Regions from separate parts of the Streptomyces sp. NBC_00178 genome, predicted to be linked through region 1. Evidence: predicted binding sites of a transcription regulator. Region 1 holds the regulator's gene; each other region holds the start of a gene.
The links. The regulator HrcA, encoded in region 1, represses chaperone genes, less so after heat shock. The targets are predictions, from matches to a motif close to TTNGCACTCNGNNNNNCNGAGTGCNAA.

Region 1 (6,864 bases):
GGTGCTTGCCGAAGCGGTCCTCCAGCGTGACCGTCGGCCCCTCGGCCGTCTTCTCGCACCGGATCACCGCCCCGCAGAAACCGGTCACGGCCTCCTCGACGACGAGATCGGGCTCGGCGGGGACCTCGGGGGCGGGGGAGGACCTCTTCCACGGCGGGGTCAGGTCCGGCTGGTAGCTGCGCATGGCACGACGATAAGCGGGCGCCCTCTCCCCTAGGAGCGGGCGCCCGTTCACGACACGCCGAACCGGGCGGCCAGCCGGTCGCGCTGGCCCCGCACGAACGCGGCGTCCACCACCGCCCCGTGCCCCGGCACGTACAGCGCGTCCTCGCCGCCCAGCTCCAGCAGCCGGTCCAGCGCCGCCGGCCAGTGCGAGGGCACCGCGTCCCGGCCGGCCTGCGGCTCGCCGGACTCCTCGACCAGATCCCCGCACAGCACCACGACCGGCGAGCCCGGCACCAGCACCGCGAGATCGTGCCCGGTGTGGCCGGGCCCCACGTTGGCCAGCAGCACCTGGAGACCGCCGCCGAGGTCCAGCGTCCACTCGCCGCTGACCTGATGCCGGGGAGCCACCAGCGCGTCCGCGGCCGCCGTGGCGTCCCGCTCGTCCATCCCGTGCCGCACCGCGTCCGCGCGCAGCCCGTCGGCGCCGCTCCGCCCCAGCAGCTCCGCCGTGCCCACGGCGCCGTAGACCTCCGCACCGGCGAAGGCGGCGGTCCCCAGGACATGGTCGAAGTGGGGATGGCTCAGTGCGATATGCGTCACCCTCCGGCCCAGCAGGGCCTGTGCCTGCGCCCGCACCTCCGCCCCCTCGCGGAGTGACGAACCGGTGTCGTGGAGCAGAACGGAGTCCGCCCCCGCCACCAGCGTGACGGTCGCGTCCCAGACGGGGAGGCGCCGCCGCCCGATACCGTTGCCCAACCGCTCCCAGCCGAACTCTTCCCAAGAGGCGTCCATACGACGACGCTATCGGCATCGACCTGCGCGGTCCCACGACGGACCGGCCGGTCGGCCTTGCCCCGGGCCCACCCCACCCCCGTACACTGACCGGGGGATTGCTGGCACTCGAACGCACAGAGTGCCAGGCAGACACCGGAGAACAACAGCTGGAGGTGTGCGCGGTGCTCAGTGAACGCAGACTCGAAGTGCTGCGCGCCATCGTCCAGGACTATGTCGGCACCGAGGAGCCTGTCGGTTCCAAGGCGCTCACGGAGCGGCACAGCCTGGGGGTCTCCCCGGCGACCGTCCGCAACGACATGGCGGTGCTGGAGGACGAGGGCTTCATCGCCCAGCCGCACACCAGTGCGGGGCGCATTCCGACGGACAAGGGCTATCGCCTCTTCGTCGACAGACTCGCGGGCGTCAAGCCCCTGTCGTCGCCGGAGCGCAGGGCCATCCAGAACTTCCTCGACGGCGCGGTCGACCTCGACGACGTCGTGGGTCGCACGGTGCGGCTGCTCGCGCAGCTGACCCGGCAGGTCGCCGTCGTGCAGTACCCCTCACTGACACGTTCGACGGTCCGGCACGTGGAGCTGCTGTCCCTGGCTCCCGCCAGGCTGATGCTCGTGCTGATCACGGACACGGGCCGGGTCGAACAGCGTATGATCGACTGCCCTGCCCCGTTCGGTGACACGTCACTGGCCGACCTGCGGGCCCGGCTCAACAGCCGGGTCGTGGGGCGGCGGTTCGCGGACGTCCCGCAGCTGGTGCAGGATCTGCCGGAGTCCTTCGAGAGCGAGGACCGGGGAACCGTGTCGACGGTGCTCTCCGTCCTCCTGGAGACTCTGGTGGAGGAGACGGAGGAGCGGCTGATCATCGGCGGCACCTCCAATCTCACCCGCTTCGGACACGACTTCCCTGTGATGATCCGGCCGGTGCTGGAGGCATTGGAGGAGCAGGTCGTCCTGCTGAAGCTGCTCGGTGAGGCGACGGATTCGGGCATGACCGTACGGATCGGGCACGAGAACGCCCACGAGGGCCTCAACGCCACGTCCGTCGTCGCGGTCGGCTACGGTTCGGGCGACGAGGCAGTCGCCAAACTCGGCGTGGTCGGACCGACCCGCATGGACTACCCCGGAACGATGGGAGCGGTACGCGCAGTGGCACGTTACGTCGGACAGATCCTGGCGGAGTCGTAAGTGGCCACGGACTACTACGCCGTACTCGGCGTGCGCCGCGACGCATCTCAGGACGAGATCAAGAAGGCATTCCGTCGGCTCGCCCGCGAGCTGCACCCGGATGTCAACCCGGATCCGAAGACCCAGGAGCGGTTCAAGGAGATCAACGCCGCTTACGAGGTGCTGTCGGACCCGCAGAAGAAGCAGGTCTACGACCTCGGCGGCGATCCGCTGTCCTCCTCGGGCGGTGGCGGCGCGGGAGGCTTTGGAGCCGGCGGCTTCGGCAACTTCAGCGACATCATGGACGCGTTCTTCGGCACGGCGTCGCAGCGCGGACCCCGTTCGCGCACCCGCCGCGGCCAGGACGCGATGATCCGGCTGGAGATCGACCTCTCCGAGGCGGCCTTCGGCACGACCAAGGACCTCCAGGTCGACACGGCGGTCGTCTGTACGACCTGCAGTGGCGAAGGAGCCGCCCCCGGCACCTCCGCGCAGACCTGTGACATGTGCCGTGGCCGCGGCGAGGTCTCCCAGGTCACCAGGTCCTTCCTCGGCCAGGTCATGACCTCGCGTCCCTGCCCGCAGTGCCAGGGCTTCGGCACGGTCGTGCCGACCCCCTGCCCCGAGTGCGCGGGCGACGGCCGCATCCGCTCCCGCCGCACGCTCACGGTGAAGATCCCGGCGGGTGTCGACAACGGCACCCGGATCCAGCTCGCGGGAGAGGGCGAGGTCGGCCCCGGCGGCGGCCCGGCCGGCGACCTGTACGTCGAGATCCACGAGCTGGCGCACCCGGTGTTCCAGCGGCGCGGGGACGACCTGCACTGCACGGTCACCATCCCGATGACCGCGGCGGCGCTCGGCACGCAGGTGCCGCTGGAGACGCTGGACGGCCTGGAGGAGATCGACATCAGGCCGGGCACCCAGTCCGGCCAGTCGGTCCCGCTGCACGGGCGCGGCATCACGCACCTGCGCGGCAACGGCCGCGGTGACCTCATCGTCCACGTCGAGGTCATGACCCCGACGAAGATGGACCCGGAGCAGGAGCGCCTCCTGCGGGAGCTGTCCAAGCTCCGTGGCGAGGAGCGGCCCACCGGCCAGTTCCAGCCAGGACAGCAAGGGCTCTTCTCCCGTCTGAAGGATGCCTTCAACGGCCGCTGACCCCGTTCACCGCACCGCCCGCCGGTTCCTCACCGGCGGGCGGTGCGGTGTTTCCGCGACACCCCGCGCGCACCGCGGAACGGCTGATTCGGCGCGGTTCTCCGGACGTGGCACGATGCGGTCATGTCCTTGGCCCTGACCGATCTCTGCCGGTACCCGATCGTGCAGGCCCCCATGGCGGGCGGCGCGTCACGCCCCGGACTGGTGGCCGCCGTGGCCGAGGCCGGAGGGCTCGGTTTCCTCGCCGCCGGCTACAAGACCGCGGACGGGATGTACGAGGAGATCCGGGAGATGCGGAGGGCCAGCGTCCGGCCCTTCGGCGTGAATCTCTTCATGCCGCAGCCCGCGGTCGCCGACCCGAGCGCCGTCGAGGTCTACCGCCACCAGCTCGCGGGCGAGGCCACCTGGTACGAGACGCCGCTCGGTGACCCGGACGCATGCGGCGACGACGGTTACGAGGCCAAGGTGGCGATCCTCCTCGACGACCCCGTGCCCGTCGTCTCCTTCACCTTCGGCTGCCCGGCGCGCGAGGTCCTCGAAGCCTTCGCCGCCGCCGGCACGCTCACCGTCGTCACCGTCACCTCGGCCCAGGAGGCGCGCAACGCCCGGTGGGCGGGGGCCGGCGCCCTCTGCGTCCAGGGCGTCGAGGCGGGCGGCCACCAGTCCACGCACCACGACGACCCGCAGGGCGGTCTCACCGGCACCGGCCTGCTCTCCCTGATCGCCCAGGTCCGCGAATCCGTGGCGCTGCCCCTCGTCGCGACCGGCGGACTGATGCGCGGCTCCCAGATCACGGCGGTCCTCGCGGCGGGCGCGGACGCGGCACAGCTCGGCACCGCGTTCCTGGCCTGCCCGGAGTCCGGCGCGCACCCGCTGCACAAACAGGCCCTGACCGACCCGCTGTTCGTGACCACGGCCCTGACCCGGGCGTTCTCCGGACGACCCGCGCGCGGCCTGGTCAACCGCTTCGTGCGGGAGCACGGGCCCTACGCCCCCGCCGCCTACCCGCAGATCCACCAGGTGACCGGCCCGCTGCGCAGGGAGGCCGCCAGGACGGGCGACGCTCAGGGCATGGCCCTGTGGGCGGGGCAGGGGCACCGGATGGCCCGCGAGATGCCCGCGGGAGAGCTCGTCGGGCTGCTCGCCGCAGAAATGGAAGCCGCGCGTGCGGCAGTGAACGTGAGGAGTGCCCCGTGACGGCACCGGTCTTCGTCGTCGAACACCTCCCCAGTGGGCCGGAGTTCGTCCTGGACGGCCCCGAGGGGCGGCACGCCGTCTCCGTGAAGCGGCTCAACCCCGGGGAGGACGTCGTCCTCACCGACGGCCGCGGCCGCTGGGCCGAGGGCGTCGTCCGCTCGGCCGAGGGCAAGGACCGGCTCGTCGTCTCCGGTCTCGCGGGCGTCCGTGAGGAGCCGGAGCCCGCGCCCCGGATCACCGTCGTCCAGGCGCTCCCCAAGGGCGACCGCGGGGAGCTCGCGGTGGAGACCATGACCGAGACCGGCGTCGACGTGATCGTGCCCTGGCAGGCCGCCCGGTGCATCACGCAGTGGAAGGGCGACCGGGGGCTGAAGTCGCTGACGAAGTGGCGTGCCACCGCGCGGGAGGCCGGCAAGCAGTCCCGCAGGGTGCGCTTCCCCGAGGTGACCGACCTCATGACGACGAGACAGGTCGCCGCGTTCCTCGCCGGGGCGGACTTCGCCGGTGTCCTCCACGAGGACCGCGACACCGGCAGCGAGCCGCTCGCGACCGCCGTACTCCCCGGCGAGGGCGGCATCGTGCTGGTCGTCGGGCCGGAGGGCGGTGTGTCCCCCCAGGAGCTGGCGGCGTTCGCCGAGGCGGGCGCACCCGCCTACCGGCTCGGGCCCAGCGTGCTGCGTACCTCGACGGCCGGTACGGCGGCCGCCGCCCTGCTGATGGGGCGCACCGGGCGCTGGGGCTGACGCCCTGCCGCTCCGGACCGGCCGGATAGCATGCCGGTGTACTGATCACGAGGACCGAACGACCGAGGGGACCGGGCCATGGCGGGAGAGCCGCAGACCGACTGCCTGTTCTGCAAGATCGTGACAGGGGACATCCCGGCCACCATCGTCCGCGAGAGCGACACGACCATCGCCTTCCGCGACATAAACCCCCAGGCGCCGACGCACGTCCTGGTCATTCCCAGGGCGCACTATCCGGACGCCGCCGCGCTCGCGGCCGCCGAGCCGCAGACCGCGGCGGACGTGCTGCGTGAAGCCGGTCTGGTCGCGGCGGACGAGAAGCTCGGCGAATCGGGCTACCGCATCGTCCTCAACACCGGTGCCGGCGCCGGGCAGACCGTCTTCCACGCGCACGCCCACGTCCTGGGCGGACGCGGGATGCAGTGGCCCCCCGGCTGAGAACCGTCACGTGATCCCCGGCGGGCGCGCGACGACGGCCGCGGCACCTCGCGACGTCGTCGCGGAGCCCCGGAGGCGTCCGCTGTGCGACGTCCCCCCGCGGTGGGGTGCACCGCATGCGACGCCGTACTGATCCACCACGGTGACGGGACCGCTCGCGGGCCCCCGAAGGTACCGCCCCGGGCCGCCACCGGCCCGCTGATGCCCCGCGGGGCGCACGGCAGGGGCCCCGGCGCCCGGTCCGCCCCGATCCGACGAACGACCCCGGAAGCGACCGTGTCCGTAAGAGAACTCGTGGTCCTCGGGACCGCCAGCCAGGTCCCCACCCGCCACCGCAACCACAACGGTTACCTGCTGCGGTGGGACGGCGAGGGCATCCTCTTCGACCCCGGGGAGGGGACGCAGCGGCAGATGCTGCGGGCGGGCGTCGCCGCGCACGACATCGACCGGATCTGCGTCACCCACTTCCACGGCGACCACGCGCTGGGCCTCGCCGGTGTGATCCAGCGGATCAACCTCGACCAGGTCCCCCACCCGGTCACCGCGCACTTCCCGGCGAGCGGACAGCACTTCTTCGACCGGTTGCGGTACTCGACCGCCTACCGCGAGTCCGTCGAGCTGACGGAGGTCCCGGTGGCCGCCGACGGGATCCTCGCCACCACGGCGGCGTACACCCTCGACAGCCGCCGGCTCTCGCATCCGGTCGAGTCCTTCGGGTACCGCCTCACCGAACCCGACCGGCGGCGCATGCTCCCCGGGAAGCTGGCGGAGCACGGCATCGCGGGCCCCGACGTGGGACGCATCCAGCGGGACGGCGTCCTGCGCGGCGTCACTCTGGAGGAGGTCTCGGAGGAGCGGCGCGGCCAGCGCTTCGCCTTCGTGATGGACACGCGGCTCTGCGACGGTGCGTTCGCGCTCGCGGAGGAATGCGACATGCTGGTCATCGAGTCGACCTTCCTCGACGAGGACGGCCGGCTCGCCGCCGACCACGGTCACCTCACCGCGGGGCAGGCGGCGCGCGTGGCGAGGGAGTCGGGCGTACGGCACCTCGTGCTGACGCACTTCTCCCAGCGCTACAGCGACCCCGACGTCTTCGAGCAACAGGCCAGGGCAGCCGGCTTCGAAGGCGGACTGACCATCGCCCAGGACCTGATCAGGGTCCCCGTACCCACCCGCCACCAGTAACGAGATCACCGTGCACCTCCCCAAAG
Region 2 (6,864 bases), 2.0 Mb from region 1:
GAGATCGCGCAGGACGCCCTCGTCGCCGCGCTGGAGCAGTGGCCCGAGACCGGAGTACCGGACCGCCCCGGGGCCTGGCTCATGGCCACCGCCAAGCACCGCGCGATCGACCTCGTACGCCGCAGGGAGACCTACGCCCGCAAGCTGGCCGAGGTGGGCAGGGCGCTGGAGGACGTGCCGCCGCCCGAACCGGCCGGCCCGGACGACATCGACGACGACGTGCTCCGGCTGATCTTCACCTCGTGCCATCCGGTGCTCTCCACCGGGGCGCGCGTCGCCCTCACCCTGCGCCTCCTCGGCGGCCTGCGCACCGACGAGATCGCCCGCGCGTTCCTGGCCGGGGAGCCGGCCGTCGCCCAGCGCATCGTCCGGGCCAAGCGGACCCTGGGGCGCGCGGGCGTGCCCTTCGAGGTGCCGTCGGGGCCCGAGCTCTCCGCCCGGCTCGGCTCCGTGCTCGACGTGATCTACCTGATCTTCAACGAGGGGTACGCGGCCACCGCCGGGGACGACCTGCTGCGCCCCGCGCTCTGCGAGGACGCGCTGCGGCTCGCACGGCTGCTGGCCGGCCTGATGGACGGGGAACCCGAGGTCCACGGACTGGTGGCGCTCCTGGAACTGCAGGCGTCGCGCACCCGCGCCAGGACCGGCGCCGACGGCACTCCGCTCCTGCTGGCCGAGCAGAACCGCGCGCGCTGGGACCAGTTGCTGATCCGGCGGGGCTTCGCCGCCCTGGAACGTGCGCACGCGCTGGGCGGTGCCCCCGGTCCGTACACACTGCAGGCCGCGATCGCCGCCTGCCACGCCCGCGCCGTGAGCTGGTCCGACACCGACTGGCCGGCGATCGCCACGCTCTACGGCCGGCTGGTCAGGGCCGCCCCGTCGCCGGTGGTGGAGCTGAACCGGGCGGTGGCCGTCTCGATGGCCGAGGGGCCGGAGGCGGGCCTCGCCCTGACCGACGCGCTGCTGGACGAACCGTCCCTCGCGGGATACCACCTGATGCCCAGCGTGCGGGGCGACCTGCTGGAGCGGCTGGGGCGCGGGGAGGAGGCGCGAGCCGCGTTCGTCCGGGCGTCCGAGCTGACCCGTAACGCGCGGGAGCGGGAGCTGCTGCTCGCACGGGCCGAGCGCGTGTCCCGATGAGTTCCGGGTCCCGCCGCGGTCTACCGTGCACAGCGTCCTGAGGAGCGGCGCGGTGCACGGAGGAGAGAGACCATGCAGAAGATCAGGCCCTGTCTGTGGTTCGACGACCAGGCCGAGGAGGCGGCCGCCTTCTACGTCTCGGTGTTCGGCGGTGATTCCCGCATCGAGGACGTCACCCGCTGGCCCGAGGGGACGGAACTGGCCGGATCGGTCCTGACCGTCGACTTCGTGCTCGCCGGCCAGGAGTACGTGGGCCTCAACGGCGGCCCGCAGTTCACCTTCGACGAGGCCGTGTCGCTGAGCGTGGACTGCGCGGACCAGGAGGAGGTCGACCGGCTGTGGGAGAAGTTCACCGAAGCCGGTGAGGAGAGCCAGTGCGGCTGGCTGAAGGACAAGTACGGGCTGTCCTGGCAGATCGTGCCGCGCGAGCTCCCGGAGCTGCTGGCCGGCCCCGACCGGGCCCGCGCGCAACGGGCGATGAAGGCCATGATGGGCATGCGGAAGCTGGACATCCAGGCGCTCCGGGACGCCTGACCCCCCGGCCACGCCGTGCGCGGGCCGGGGAAGGAGCGCACCCTGGAAACAGGGACTCCGGGAGGTGACCGTCATGATGGAGACCACCGTCGGATGGCATGTCGAGCTGGAATTCGAGGAGGACACCCACCGCACCCGCGCGGCGGCCCTCGTACGGCTCAGCGACGGGACCGAGGTACGGGCCCACGGATACGCCAGCCGCCACCCCTCCGACGCGGAGCAGCCGCGGGTGGGCGAGGAGATCGCCGGTGCCCGCGCGCTGAACGAACTCGCGATGAAGCTGCTCACCAAGGCGCACGACGAGATCGACGACGCGTCCGGCCGCACGTCGTACCCGCTGACCTGACCGTCCGCACACGCGGGTGCCGGGCCCCGGCCGGCCGCTTTCGGTGACGCGGGACGCGTCCCCGGTGGAGCCCTCAGGAAGGCTTCACCGGGTGCCCGATCAGCATCGTCGGGGCCCCGGCCACCCGGGTCAGGAAGACGGTGGCCGAGTGCGGCCCCTGGAGCTTCATCCTGCGGCGCAGCTCCTCGGGTTCGACCGCGGAACCCCGCTTCTTGACCGTCAGGACGCCGACCTGACGCTCCCTCAGCAGTGCTTTGAGCTTCTTCATGTTGAAGGGCATTTGGTCGGTGATCTCGTACGCGGCCGTGGCGTCGGACGTGTACGGGACGTCGCTCGTGACGTAGGCGATCGTCTCGTCGATGAGCCTGCCGCCGCACCGCTCGACGATGTCGGCCACGAGGTGTGCGCGGATCACGGCGCCGTCCGGCTCGTACAGGTACCGGCCGACGGGACCGACCGGCGGGGAGGGGAGCGGGCCGGCGGAGGTGAGGGTCGCGCGTGACGGCAGGAGGGTGGCCCGGTAGGCGCCGGGAGTGAAGCCCTCGCCGAACCAGAGCACGGCCTCCTTCACGTCTCCGCCGTCCGAGATCCACTCGGCCTCGGCCTGCGGGCCGATCGCCTCGTGCGGGACCCCCGGGGCGATCTTCAGCGCCGCGCGGGGGGCCTTCAGCGCGGCCTCCGTCGCCCAGGAGAGGGGCGGCGAGTAGGCCTCCGGGTCGAAGATCCGGCCGCGCCCGCCGCGACGCGCCGGGTCGACGAAGACCGCGTCGTACGGCGAGGTGTCGATCCCGGTGACGTCGGCGCACCGCACCTCGACGAGATCCTGGAGGCCGAGCGCCTCGGCGTTGGCGCGCGCCACCAGCGCGGTCAACGGGTCGCGGTCCACGGCCAGCACGCTCATGCCCGCGCGGGCCAGGGCGATCGCGTCACCACCGATCCCGCAGCACAGGTCGGCCACACTGCGCACGCCGCGCTCCGCGAACCGCTCCGCGCGGTAGGAGGCGACGGAGGTGCGGGTCGCCTGCTCCACGCCGTCGGGGGTGAAGAACATGCGGAACGCGTCCTCGGCCCCGAACTTCGCCATCGCGCGCTGCCGCAGCCGCGCCTGGCCGAGGGCCGCCGACACCAGGGCGGCGGGGTGGGAGCGCCGCAGACGGGTCGCCGTCGCCAGTTCGCGGGCGGGGTCGTGGTCGCGGAGCTCCTCCAGGAGGGCCGCCCCCTGCGGGGTGCGCAGGGCGGCGAAGGAGGCGAGCGGGTCGGCCGGGCCGGCGGGGGGAAGGGCGTTCACACGATCCATTGTGAGCCAGCCGGGGGACCCGGCGGGCCGGGTGGAGGTGTCGCCGGAGGCGGCCGGGGTGCTGCTGGCAGGATGCGGCGCCATGCAGCTAGTACGACAAAAAGAAGAATCTGCCGCGAAGCGGTACAGACCGGCTTGCGCCGTCCTGGCCGCACTGCTGGCCGCCGCCGTCGCCTCCGGGTGCGCGGGTACGGACGGGGAGACCGCGGACCACGGGAGACCGGCCGCCGGGCAGCCGGGGGCCGCCGCCCGGCCGGGGCCCGCCGCCGAGGCCGCCGCACGCGCCGAACGGCTGGAGCGGCAGCAGGCCGCCAGGGTCGCGGTCGCGAAGAAGTGGGGCCTGGCGAAGGTCCCGCTCGTCGCACCGGCACCGCCGGCCCGTAAGCCGCACATCACCACCCGCGAGGGCTTCGAGGTGGAGGGCGGGGAGGCGCTTCCCCCCGTCTTCACCACCGTTCCCACCAAGGAACGGATCGTCTTCCTGACGATGGACGACGGGGCGGAGAAGGACCCCGAACTCCTGCGCATGATGACGGAGCTGAAGATCCCCTACAGCGCCTTCCTCAGCGACTACGTGGTCAGCGACGACTACGGCTACTTCAAGGACATGCAGGCCCGCGGGGTCACCCTCAGCAACCACACGCTGAACCACCGCTATCTGCCCGGCCTCTCGAAGTCCGAGCAGCGGCGGGAGATCTGCGGCGAGCAGGACAAGATCGAGAAGTACTTCGGGAAGAGGCCCACCCTCTTCAGGCCGCCGTACGGCAACTACAACGGGGACACCCTGCGCGTCGCGAAGTCCTGCGGCATCGAGGCCGTCCCGCTGTGGGCGGCCGAGGCGTTCCCCGACCACATGGAGTGGCGCGAGTGGGACCAGGACCTGCACCCCGGCGACATCGTCCTCACCCACTTCCGCGGACGCGAGGACTGGGAGGGGTCCATGGCCGACATGATCCGCCGGGTCATGAAGACGATCACGGACAAGGGCTACGCCGTGGCCCGGCTGGAGGACTACGTCTGACGGGTCGGGCGGTCAGGGGCTCCGGTGACCGGGGGTGCGGAGGGGCCGGCGGGACGGCGCGCCGCCGGAACACCGCGGTGGTCTCCCTCGTTGTCCGGGCGTGAGCGGTCCCGCGACGCCACGCGAGGGTGGTGAATTGGCACTCCGCTTGACCGAGTGCTAATCGCGGTCATAGTCTCTGTGCTGGCACTCACCGATGGAGAGTGCCAGCACAACCGCGCGACAGGACAGGTCCGGCACCCGCGACGACGGATCGGCCCGGTCGCCACCCACAGACTGTTAAACCCCGTGAGATCTCCGAAGGGGGAGACCGGATCGTGTCGACCACCAGCTCCAAGGTTGCGATCAAGCCGCTCGAGGACCGCATTGTGGTCCAGCCGCTCGACGCCGAGCAGACCACGGCTTCCGGCCTGGTCATTCCGGACACCGCCAAGGAGAAGCCCCAGGAGGGCGTCGTCCTGGCCGTGGGCCCGGGCCGCTTCGAGAACGGCGAGCGCCTTCCGCTCGACGTCAAGACCGGCGATGTCGTCCTGTACAGCAAGTACGGCGGCACCGAGGTGAAGTACAACGGCGAGGAGTACCTCGTCCTTTCGGCCCGCGACGTTCTCGCGATCGTCGAGAAGTAATTCACTTAACGTTTGCTTCCGTTCTGCGCCCCTGGCCCCCTGCGAGATCACTAGCCGGGCGGCGAGGGGCGCAGTTCGTTTGAGAGGACAGCTCAGCCCATGGCGAAGATCCTGAAGTTCGACGAGGACGCCCGTCGCGCCCTTGAGCGCGGCGTCAACAAGCTTGCCGACACGGTGAAGGTGACGATCGGCCCCAAGGGCCGCAACGTCGTCATCGACAAGAAGTTCGGCGCCCCCACCATCACCAACGACGGTGTCACCATCGCGCGCGAGGTCGAGCTCGACGACCCGTACGAGAACCTCGGTGCCCAGCTGGTGAAGGAGGTGGCCACCAAGACCAACGACGTCGCGGGCGACGGCACCACCACCGCCACCGTGCTCGCCCAGGCCCTCGTCCGCGAAGGTCTGCGCAACGTCGCCGCGGGTGCCTCCCCGGCCGCCCTGAAGAAGGGCATCGACGCCGCCGTCAAGGCCGTGTCCGAGGAGCTCCTCGCGACCGCCCGCCCGATCGACGACAAGGCCGACATCGCCGCCGTGGCCGCGCTCTCCGCGCAGGACCCGCAGGTCGGCGAGCTCATCGCGGACGCGATGGACAAGGTCGGCAAGGACGGTGTCATCACCGTCGAGGAGTCCAACACCTTCGGTCTGGACCTCGAGTTCACCGAGGGCATGGCCTTCGACAAGGGCTACCTGTCGCCGTACATGGTGACCGACCAGGAGCGTATGGAGGCCGTCCTCGACGACCCGTACATCCTGATCCACCAGGGCAAGATCGGCTCCATCCAGGAGCTGCTCCCGCTGCTGGAGAAGGTCATCCAGGCCGGTGCCTCCAAGCCGCTCCTGATCATCGCCGAGGACGTCGAGGGCGAGGCGCTCTCCACCCTCGTCGTCAACAAGATCCGTGGCACCTTCAACGCCGTCGCGGTGAAGGCCCCCGGCTTCGGTGACCGCCGCAAGGCCATGCTCGGCGACATCGCCACCCTCACCGGTGCGACCGTCATCGCCGAGGAGGTCGGCCTCAAGCTCGACCAGGCCGGTCTGGACGTGCTGGGCACCGCCCGCCGCGTCACCGTCTCGAAGGACGACACGACCATCGTCGACGGCGGCGGCGACTCCGCCGACGTCAAGGGCCGCGTCAACCAGATCAAGGCCGAGATCGAGTCCACGGACTCCGACTGGGACCGCGAGAAGCTCCAGGAGCGCCTCGCGAAGCTGGCCGGCGGTGTGTGCGTGATCCGTGTCGGTGCCGCCACCGAGGTGGAGCTCAAGGAGAAGAAGCACCGTCTGGAGGACGCCATCTCCGCGACCCGCGCCGCGGTCGAGGAGGGCATCGTCTCCGGTGGTGGCTCCGCTCTGGTCCACGCCGTCAAGGTCCTCGAGGGCAACCTCGGCAAGACCGGCGACGAGGCCACGGGTGTCGCGGTCGTGCGCCGCGCCGCCGTCGAGCCGCTCCGCTGGATCGCCGAGAACGCAGGCCTCGAGGGCTACGTCATCACCTCGAAGGTCTCCGAGCTCGACAAGGGCCAGGGCTTCAACGCCGCGACCGGTGAGTACGGCGACCTGGTGAAGGCCGGCGTCATCGACCCGGTCAAGGTCACCCGCTCCGCCCTGGAGAACGCCGCGTCCATCGCGTCGCTGCTCCTCACGACCGAGACCCTGGTCGTCGAGAAGCCGGCCGAGGAAGAGGCCGACGCCGGTCACGGCGGCCACGGCCACTCCCACTAGTACCGCTCCGTACGCGGCCGAGGCCCGGTACCCCCGTCGCGGGGGCACCGGGCCTCGGTGCGTCGGCGCCCCGGTGACCCGCGGCGCTACTTCGGGCCGTACGTGCGCCCCGCGCGGGTGGTCACGCCGCTCAGCAGGCTCCGGGGCGTCAGCTTCACCAGCCCCATCAGGGCCT
Region 3 (6,864 bases), 1.7 Mb from region 1:
GGACACGCCCCTGCGGACCGCCTCCCGGTCGCCGTCACCGAGAGCGGCGCACACCCACAGCTTGTCGTCGACGGCGCTGAGGCCGGAGACGAGCCCGCCGCCACCGCGCTTCGAGTCGAGCGTGCCGTCCTCCCGCAGGGCGTACGACACCGGGCCGCGGTTGGACGCGACGAGGACCTGGGCAGCGTGCTCGGAGACCATGTACCCGAACCTAGCCCGTGGGGGAAGGTGCCAAACGTGAGGAACGGCGGGAGATCCGGAGCGCGGAGGCGGTGGCCGGAAACCGCTGAGGGCTGTCCCGCAATCCCCGGCGGATCACGGGACAGCCCTCAGGCGGCGTTCCGGGAGGCGTACTCCGCGATCTCCCGCATCGGCGGCCGCTCCTCCGTGTCCACCGCGTGGGTGCGCGGGACGAATCCGCCGGGCCCCCGCTCGAACTGCGTGATCTCGGGGCGCACGAGCGGGCCCCGGGACAGCCTCAGCTGCGCCGTCCGGTAGATCGCCGCCGCCATCCGTCCGAGCGCCTGGCCGTCCTGGTGGCGGTGTCTGCGCACACCGACGTCGACCTGGGCCAGCGCGTCCAGGCCCACCGTGTGCAGGGCGTCGACCAGCAGGCCCAGCTCCACTCCGTAGCCGACCGGGAAGGGGAGCTGTTCCAGCAGGGAACGGCGCACCGCGTACTCGCCGCCCAGCGGCTGCACGAATCCGGCCAGCCGGGGCCAGTGGAGGTTGAGCAGCGGGCGGGCCACGAGTTCGGTGACGCGTCCGCCCTGGCCCGCGGCCTCGCCGAGCGGGCGGTCGTACATCGCCTTGACGAACTGCACCGAGGGGTCGGTCAGCAGGGGGCCGACGATGCCGGACACGAAACCGGCCGAGAAGTCCCTCAGGTCGGCGTCGACGAAGCAGACGATCTCGCCGCTCGTCACCAGCAGCGAGCGCCACAGGACCTCGCCCTTGCCGGGCAGGGCGGGTATCCGGGGGAGTACGGAGTCCCGGTGGACGACCCGGGCGCCCGCGCGGCGCGCGACCTCGGCCGTGGCGTCGGTGGAACCGGAGTCGATCACCACCAGCTCGTCGACGAGCCGGACCTTCTCCATCAGCTCGCGGCGGATCTCCGTGACGATGGCGCCGACCGTCGCCTCCTCGTTCAGCGCGGGCAGGACGACGCTCACGCGGGCGCGGCGCGGATCCCTCGCCCGCGCGGCCGTGAGGCGGTCGAGCGGGCGGTCGTCGGCCGACCAGGAACGCCTGGTCAGCCAGCGTTCCACCTCTTCCAGCACGGTCGATACTCCCTGTGTGTGATCCATCTCGCGGTTCGGACGACCCTCTCGGCCGACCGGTGCTTCGGTTACAGTCTTGAACAACGCGGATGGCCCTCGCATGTCGGGGTGGCTCCGCCGATAAACGCCCGGATCGCTGGTCCGGTGCCATAGCGCTCATCCAGAGGGACTGAGGGAACGGCCCGTTGAAGTCCCGGCAACCCTCCTGCCGACCGCGAGGTCACGGTGGGGAAGGTGCCAATTCCGTCTTGTGGCGAAATACGTCGCAAGGAAGATGAGGAGAAAGGGCCTCCGCCATCATGGCCGTGCAGACAGTTGCAGCAAACACCAATTCTTCCGCCGTGGATCTCGGTCCCGCCGCAGCGCTTTCCTGCCGCGAATGCGGTGAGCGTTTCGAACTCGGCCCCCTTTTCGCCTGCGCGTCCTGTTTCGGGCCGCTCGAAGTGGCGTACGACCTGCCGAGCGGCTCCCCCGAAGAGCTGAAGAAGCGCATCGCCGAGGGACCGGACAACATCTGGCGTTACGCGCCGCTGCTCCCCGTCCCCGCCGACGTCGCGGACAAGCCCAACATCAACCCCGGTTTCACGAAGCTCGTCAAGGCCGACAACCTCGCCCGCGAGCTGGGCGTGACCGGCGGCCTTTACGTCAAGGACGACTCCGGCAACCCGACGCACTCCTTCAAGGACCGTGTCGTCGCGATCGCCGTCGAGGCCGCCCGCGCCTTCGGCTTCACCACGCTCTCCTGCTCCTCCACCGGCAACCTCGCCGGTGCGGTCGGTGCCGCCGCGGCCCGCGCCGGTTTCCGCTCGTGCGTGTTCATCCCGCACGACCTGGAGCAGGGCAAGGTCGTCATGGCCGCGGTGTACGGCGGCGAGCTGGTCGGCATCGAGGGCAACTACGACGACGTCAACCGCTTCTGCTCGGAGCTCATCGGCGACCCGCTCGGTGAGGGCTGGGGCTTCGTCAACGTCAACCTGCGTCCGTACTACGGCGAGGGGTCCAAGACCCTGGCGTACGAGATCTGCGAGCAGCTCGGCTGGAAGCTGCCCGACCAGCTCGTCATCCCGATCGCGTCCGGTTCGCAGCTCACCAAGATCGACAAGGGTCTCCAGGAGCTGATCAAGCTCGGCCTCGTCGAGGACAAGCCGTACAAGATCTTCGGCGCCCAGGCCGAGGGCTGCTCCCCGGTCTCCACCGCCTTCAAGGCCGGCCACGACGTGGTGCGGCCGCAGAAGCCGAAGACGATCGCGAAGTCCCTGGCCATCGGGAACCCGGCCGACGGCCCGTACGTGCTGGACATCGCCCGCCGGACCGGCGGCGCGGTGGAGGACGTCGACGACGAGCAGATCGTGGACGCGATCAAGCTACTGGCCCGCACCGAGGGCATCTTCGCGGAGACCGCGGGCGGTGTGACGGTCGGCGTGACGAAGAAGCTGATCGAGGCCGGCCTGCTGGACCCGTCCCTGACCACCGTCGTCCTGAACACCGGTGACGGACTGAAGACGCTGGACGCGGTCGCCCCGACGACCGGCCTGTCGGCGACGATCCGGCCCAGCCTGGACGCGTTCCGCGACGCGGGCCTCGCCGCCGCCAACTGACCACCCGAGACCCGAAGGAAGGCACCGACATGAGCGTCAAGGTCCGCATCCCCACCATCCTCCGCACCTACACGGGCGGTCAGGCCGAGGTCCAGGCCGAGGGGGCGATCCTCTCCGAGGTCATCGCGTCGCTGGAGCAGAACCACCCGGGCATCGGCGCCCGCGTCCTGGACGACCAGGGCAAGCTGCGCCGCTTCGTCAACGTGTACGTCAACGACGACGACGTGCGCTTCGAGGGCGGCCTGGACGCGGTGACGCCGGACGGTGCCGGCGTCTCGATCATCCCGGCCGTCGCCGGAGGCTGATCCCCGGCACGGACGCGGACGGGGAGTGACGGCCCCGGCCGGGTGTCCGGCGACTCCGCAGCGTGAGCACGATGGCCCTCTCCGCAAGAGAAGCGGAGGGGGCCATTCTGCATGGTTGAGCGCGGTAGAGTTGGGGAAGTCCCCGCCGCTGCCCGTGCCGCCCGCATATGAGAATGCGCCCGGCCGCGACAAGAAGCAGCCAAAGTGCGTGAGTCTCTTGAGGCATAAGTGGCCTTTGCCTGGCCCGACTTGCCCAGGAATCCTCCTGTTCATACCTGTCCGGGTGTTCCCGCGCGCCCAGAATTCTCGTCCGATTGCCCTGTTGCAGAGGGCAGTTGGGCAGATACATTCAGCCGCGGTCGACGCGTTCCGGCGCACGCCACCCTCTCCTGTCGGAGGGTGAGTTCTGACCCGGGACCGCGAAGTGCGGTCTCGTGCAAGGGCCAGTAATAGGGGAGTTGGGCATGGCTCAGGGCACCGTCAAGTGGTTCAACGCGGAGAAGGGGTACGGCTTCATCGCGGTCGACGGTGGTGCGGATGTTTTCGTCCACTACAGCGCGATCCAGATGGACGGGTACCGCACCCTCGAAGAGGGTCAGCGAGTTGAATTCGAGATCTCGCAGGGCCAGAAGGGGCCGCAGGCGGACATGGTCAAGCTCGCCGTCGGCTGAGCTCGGCGCGGTCGGCCGATACGACACCACTCACGCACGTAGGGCCCGTTCCTCCGCAGGGGGACGGGCCCTACGCGCGTCCGCATGCGCCCCCGCGCCCCCTCCGCCCAGCGAGCCGCCGCCGAAGGCGCTTGCACTCGAGGGGGTCGAGTGCTAATCATTGGCGTTAGCACTCTCCAGGTGAGAGTGACAGAACTTGGACCGGGCCGGTGAGGCCCGCAGGCCCGGTGGGGCAAGGAACCACCGAGCACGCTGGCCGTCCGTCGCGGGCGCCTCTCGGTCCGGAGCAATCCACCCCTGTCCGGGAGGACCACTTCACATGGCCAAGATCATCGCGTTCGACGAGGAGGCACGGCGCGGTCTCGAGCGCGGGATGAACCAGCTCGCCGACGCCGTCAAGGTCACCCTCGGCCCCAAGGGCCGTAACGTCGTCCTCGAGAAGAAGTGGGGCGCGCCCACGATCACCAACGATGGTGTTTCCATCGCCAAGGAGATCGAGCTCGAGGACCCGTACGAGAAGATCGGTGCGGAGCTGGTCAAGGAGGTCGCCAAGAAGACGGACGACGTCGCCGGCGACGGTACGACCACCGCCACCGTTCTCGCTCAGGCGCTCGTCCGCGAGGGCCTGCGCAACGTCGCCGCGGGTGCCAACCCGATGGCTCTGAAGCGTGGCATCGAGAAGGCCGTCGAGGCCGTCTCCGCCGCCCTCCTGGAGCAGGCGAAGGACGTGGAGACCAAGGAGCAGATCGCTTCGACGGCCTCCATCTCCGCTGCTGACACCGAGATCGGCGCCAAGATCGCCGAGGCTATGGACAAGGTCGGCAAGGAAGGCGTCATCACCGTCGAGGAGTCCCAGACCTTCGGTCTGGAGCTGGAGCTCACCGAGGGTATGCGCTTCGACAAGGGCTACATCTCGGCGTACTTCGCCACCGACATGGAGCGCATGGAGTCGTCGTTCGACGACCCGTACATCCTGATCGTCAACTCCAAGATCAGCAACGTGAAGGACCTCCTTCCGCTGCTCGAGAAGGTCATGCAGTCGGGCAAGCCCCTGCTGATCATCGCGGAGGACGTCGAGGGCGAGGCTCTGTCGACCCTGGTCGTCAACAAGATCCGTGGCACCTTCAAGTCCGTCGCCGTCAAGGCTCCGGGCTTCGGTGACCGCCGCAAGGCCATGCTCGGCGACATCGCCATCCTCACCGGTGGCACCGTCATCTCCGAAGAGGTCGGCCTCAAGCTGGAGAACGCCGGCGTCGACCTGCTCGGCACCGCCCGCAAGGTCGTCATCACCAAGGACGAGACGACCATCGTCGACGGTGGCGGCGACAGCGACCAGGTCCAGGGTCGCGTCAAGCAGATCCGTGCCGAGATCGAGAACTCCGACTCGGACTACGACCGCGAGAAGCTCCAGGAGCGCCTCGCGAAGCTGGCCGGCGGCGTGGCCGTCATCAAGGCCGGCGCCGCCACCGAGGTGGAGCTCAAGGAGCGCAAGCACCGCATCGAGGACGCGGTGCGCAACGCCAAGGCCGCCGTCGAGGAGGGCATCGTCGCCGGTGGTGGCGTGGCTCTGCTCCAGGCCTCGGCCGTCTTCGAGAAGCTCGACCTGACCGGTGACGAGGCCACGGGCGCCAACGCCGTGAAGCTCGCGCTGGAGGCCCCGCTCAAGCAGATCGCCGTCAACGGTGGTCTCGAGGGTGGCGTCATCGTCGAGAAGGTGCGCAACCTGCCGATCGGTCACGGCCTCAACGCCGCGACCGGCGAGTACGTCGACATGATCGCCGAGGGCATCATCGACCCGGCGAAGGTCACGCGCTCCGCTCTGCAGAACGCCGCGTCCATCGCCGCGCTCTTCCTCACCACCGAGGCCGTCATCGCCGACAAGCCGGAGAAGGCCTCTGCGGCCGCTCCGGGCGGCATGCCGGGCGGTGACATGGACTTCTGATCCTCGGATCAGCAGCTCCAGGCGGTACCCGCAGTATCCGTACGACGCCGGCCCCCGGGATTCGTCCCGGGGGCCGGCGTCGTACGTGCGTCACCGGGCGGGCGGCGTGGCGGCGGTACCGGCGCGGCACCCCGTAGTACCTCCTGCCCGGTGGGCACTCCCGCGTCCCCCGCCGCGAAGTGGAGCCGGATACTGAACACTTCCGTCCCATCGTGAAGGAGTGTGACCGGTGACCACCGACGTGCGTACGGGGCCGCCCACCGCGGGTGACGAGCGCGAGACGCTGCGGGCCTTTCTCGACTACCACCGGGCCACTCTCGCCATGAAGTGCGAGGGACTGGACGACGAGCAGCTGCGGCAGCGGTCGATGCCTCCCTCGACGCTCTCGCTGCTGGGCCTGGTGCGGCACATGGCCGAAGTGGAACGGGCCTGGTTCCGCCGGGTGTTCGACGACAACGAGGCCCCGATGGTCTGGTCGGACCGGATCGACTTCCAGGCCGCGTACGACGCGAGCGCGTCGAACCGGGCCGAGGCGTTCGGCGCCTGGGAGACGGAGGTCGAGAACTCCCGCCGCATCGAGCGGGAGGCCGTCTCCCTGGACCTGACGGGTCGCCAGCCGCGCTGGGAGAAGGACGTGTCGCTGCGCATGGTGATGGTGCACGTGCTGCTGGAATACGGGCGCCACAACGGCCACGCGGACTTCCTGCGCGAGGGCGTCGACGGGACCGTGGGCGCGTGAGGCGCGTATGTCGGCCGGTCCGGGGCTGGGGCTCGGGCCTCGCCCCGGAGGCGGGGAGGGCCGTGACGCCCGTGCCGCCCTCCGCGCACCGCCGCCCGGCCGACGGCGTTCGCCGCGTGAACTTCCCGCGCAAAAAAATGACGTGGACTTGCATGCACTGAGCAGCAAGGTGAAATGTTCTCGCACGCCTCTTGTGGTGATGGTTCCGCGCGCCCTAACGTCGCCTCACCTTCCGAGAGAAACGGGCATGCGATGTCACGTCACATCACGGTCGCCGCGCTGACGGCCGCCGTTGTCGGACTGGGGGCGCTGACCGGCGTTCCCGCGGC

Region 2: a site for HrcA is predicted at 4,475-4,501, ahead of groES (co-chaperone GroES). Genes of this name have one in related genera too.
Region 3: a site for HrcA is predicted at 3,985-4,011, ahead of groL (chaperonin GroEL). Genes of this name have one in related genera too.

The regions. Positions count from the first base shown of each region.
Region 1 is NZ_CP108143.1:2,409,511-2,416,374, reverse strand. It holds gene OHT61_RS10495 (DUF3097 domain-containing protein) at 1-184, opposite strand, end outside; gene OHT61_RS10490 (MBL fold metallo-hydrolase) at 232-957, opposite strand; gene hrcA (heat-inducible transcriptional repressor HrcA) at 1,122-2,138, shown strand; gene dnaJ (molecular chaperone DnaJ) at 2,139-3,275, shown strand; gene OHT61_RS10475 (nitronate monooxygenase) at 3,399-4,472, shown strand; gene OHT61_RS10470 (16S rRNA (uracil(1498)-N(3))-methyltransferase) at 4,469-5,215, shown strand; gene OHT61_RS10465 (histidine triad nucleotide-binding protein) at 5,294-5,653, shown strand; gene OHT61_RS10460 (ribonuclease Z) at 5,930-6,838, shown strand; gene OHT61_RS10455 (adenosine deaminase) at 6,849-6,864, shown strand, end outside.
Region 2 is NZ_CP108143.1:4,451,222-4,458,085, forward strand. It holds gene OHT61_RS19610 (RNA polymerase sigma factor) at 1-1,140, shown strand, start outside; gene OHT61_RS19615 (VOC family protein) at 1,213-1,674, shown strand; gene OHT61_RS19620 (DUF1876 domain-containing protein) at 1,748-2,020, shown strand; gene OHT61_RS19625 (THUMP-like domain-containing protein) at 2,094-3,317, opposite strand; gene OHT61_RS19630 (polysaccharide deacetylase family protein) at 3,400-4,338, shown strand; gene groES (co-chaperone GroES) at 4,656-4,964, shown strand; gene groL (chaperonin GroEL) at 5,064-6,689, shown strand; gene OHT61_RS19645 (SDR family NAD(P)-dependent oxidoreductase) at 6,776-6,864, opposite strand, start outside.
Region 3 is NZ_CP108143.1:4,136,536-4,143,399, forward strand. It holds gene OHT61_RS18020 (alpha,alpha-trehalose-phosphate synthase (UDP-forming)) at 1-201, opposite strand, end outside; gene OHT61_RS18025 (glucosyl-3-phosphoglycerate synthase) at 330-1,280, opposite strand; SAM riboswitch class I at 1,434-1,561, shown strand; gene thrC (threonine synthase) at 1,580-2,878, shown strand; gene OHT61_RS18035 (MoaD/ThiS family protein) at 2,908-3,183, shown strand; gene OHT61_RS18040 (cold-shock protein) at 3,648-3,854, shown strand; gene groL (chaperonin GroEL) at 4,174-5,796, shown strand; gene OHT61_RS18050 (DinB family protein) at 6,026-6,535, shown strand; gene OHT61_RS18055 (glycosyl hydrolase family 28-related protein) at 6,788-6,864, shown strand, end outside.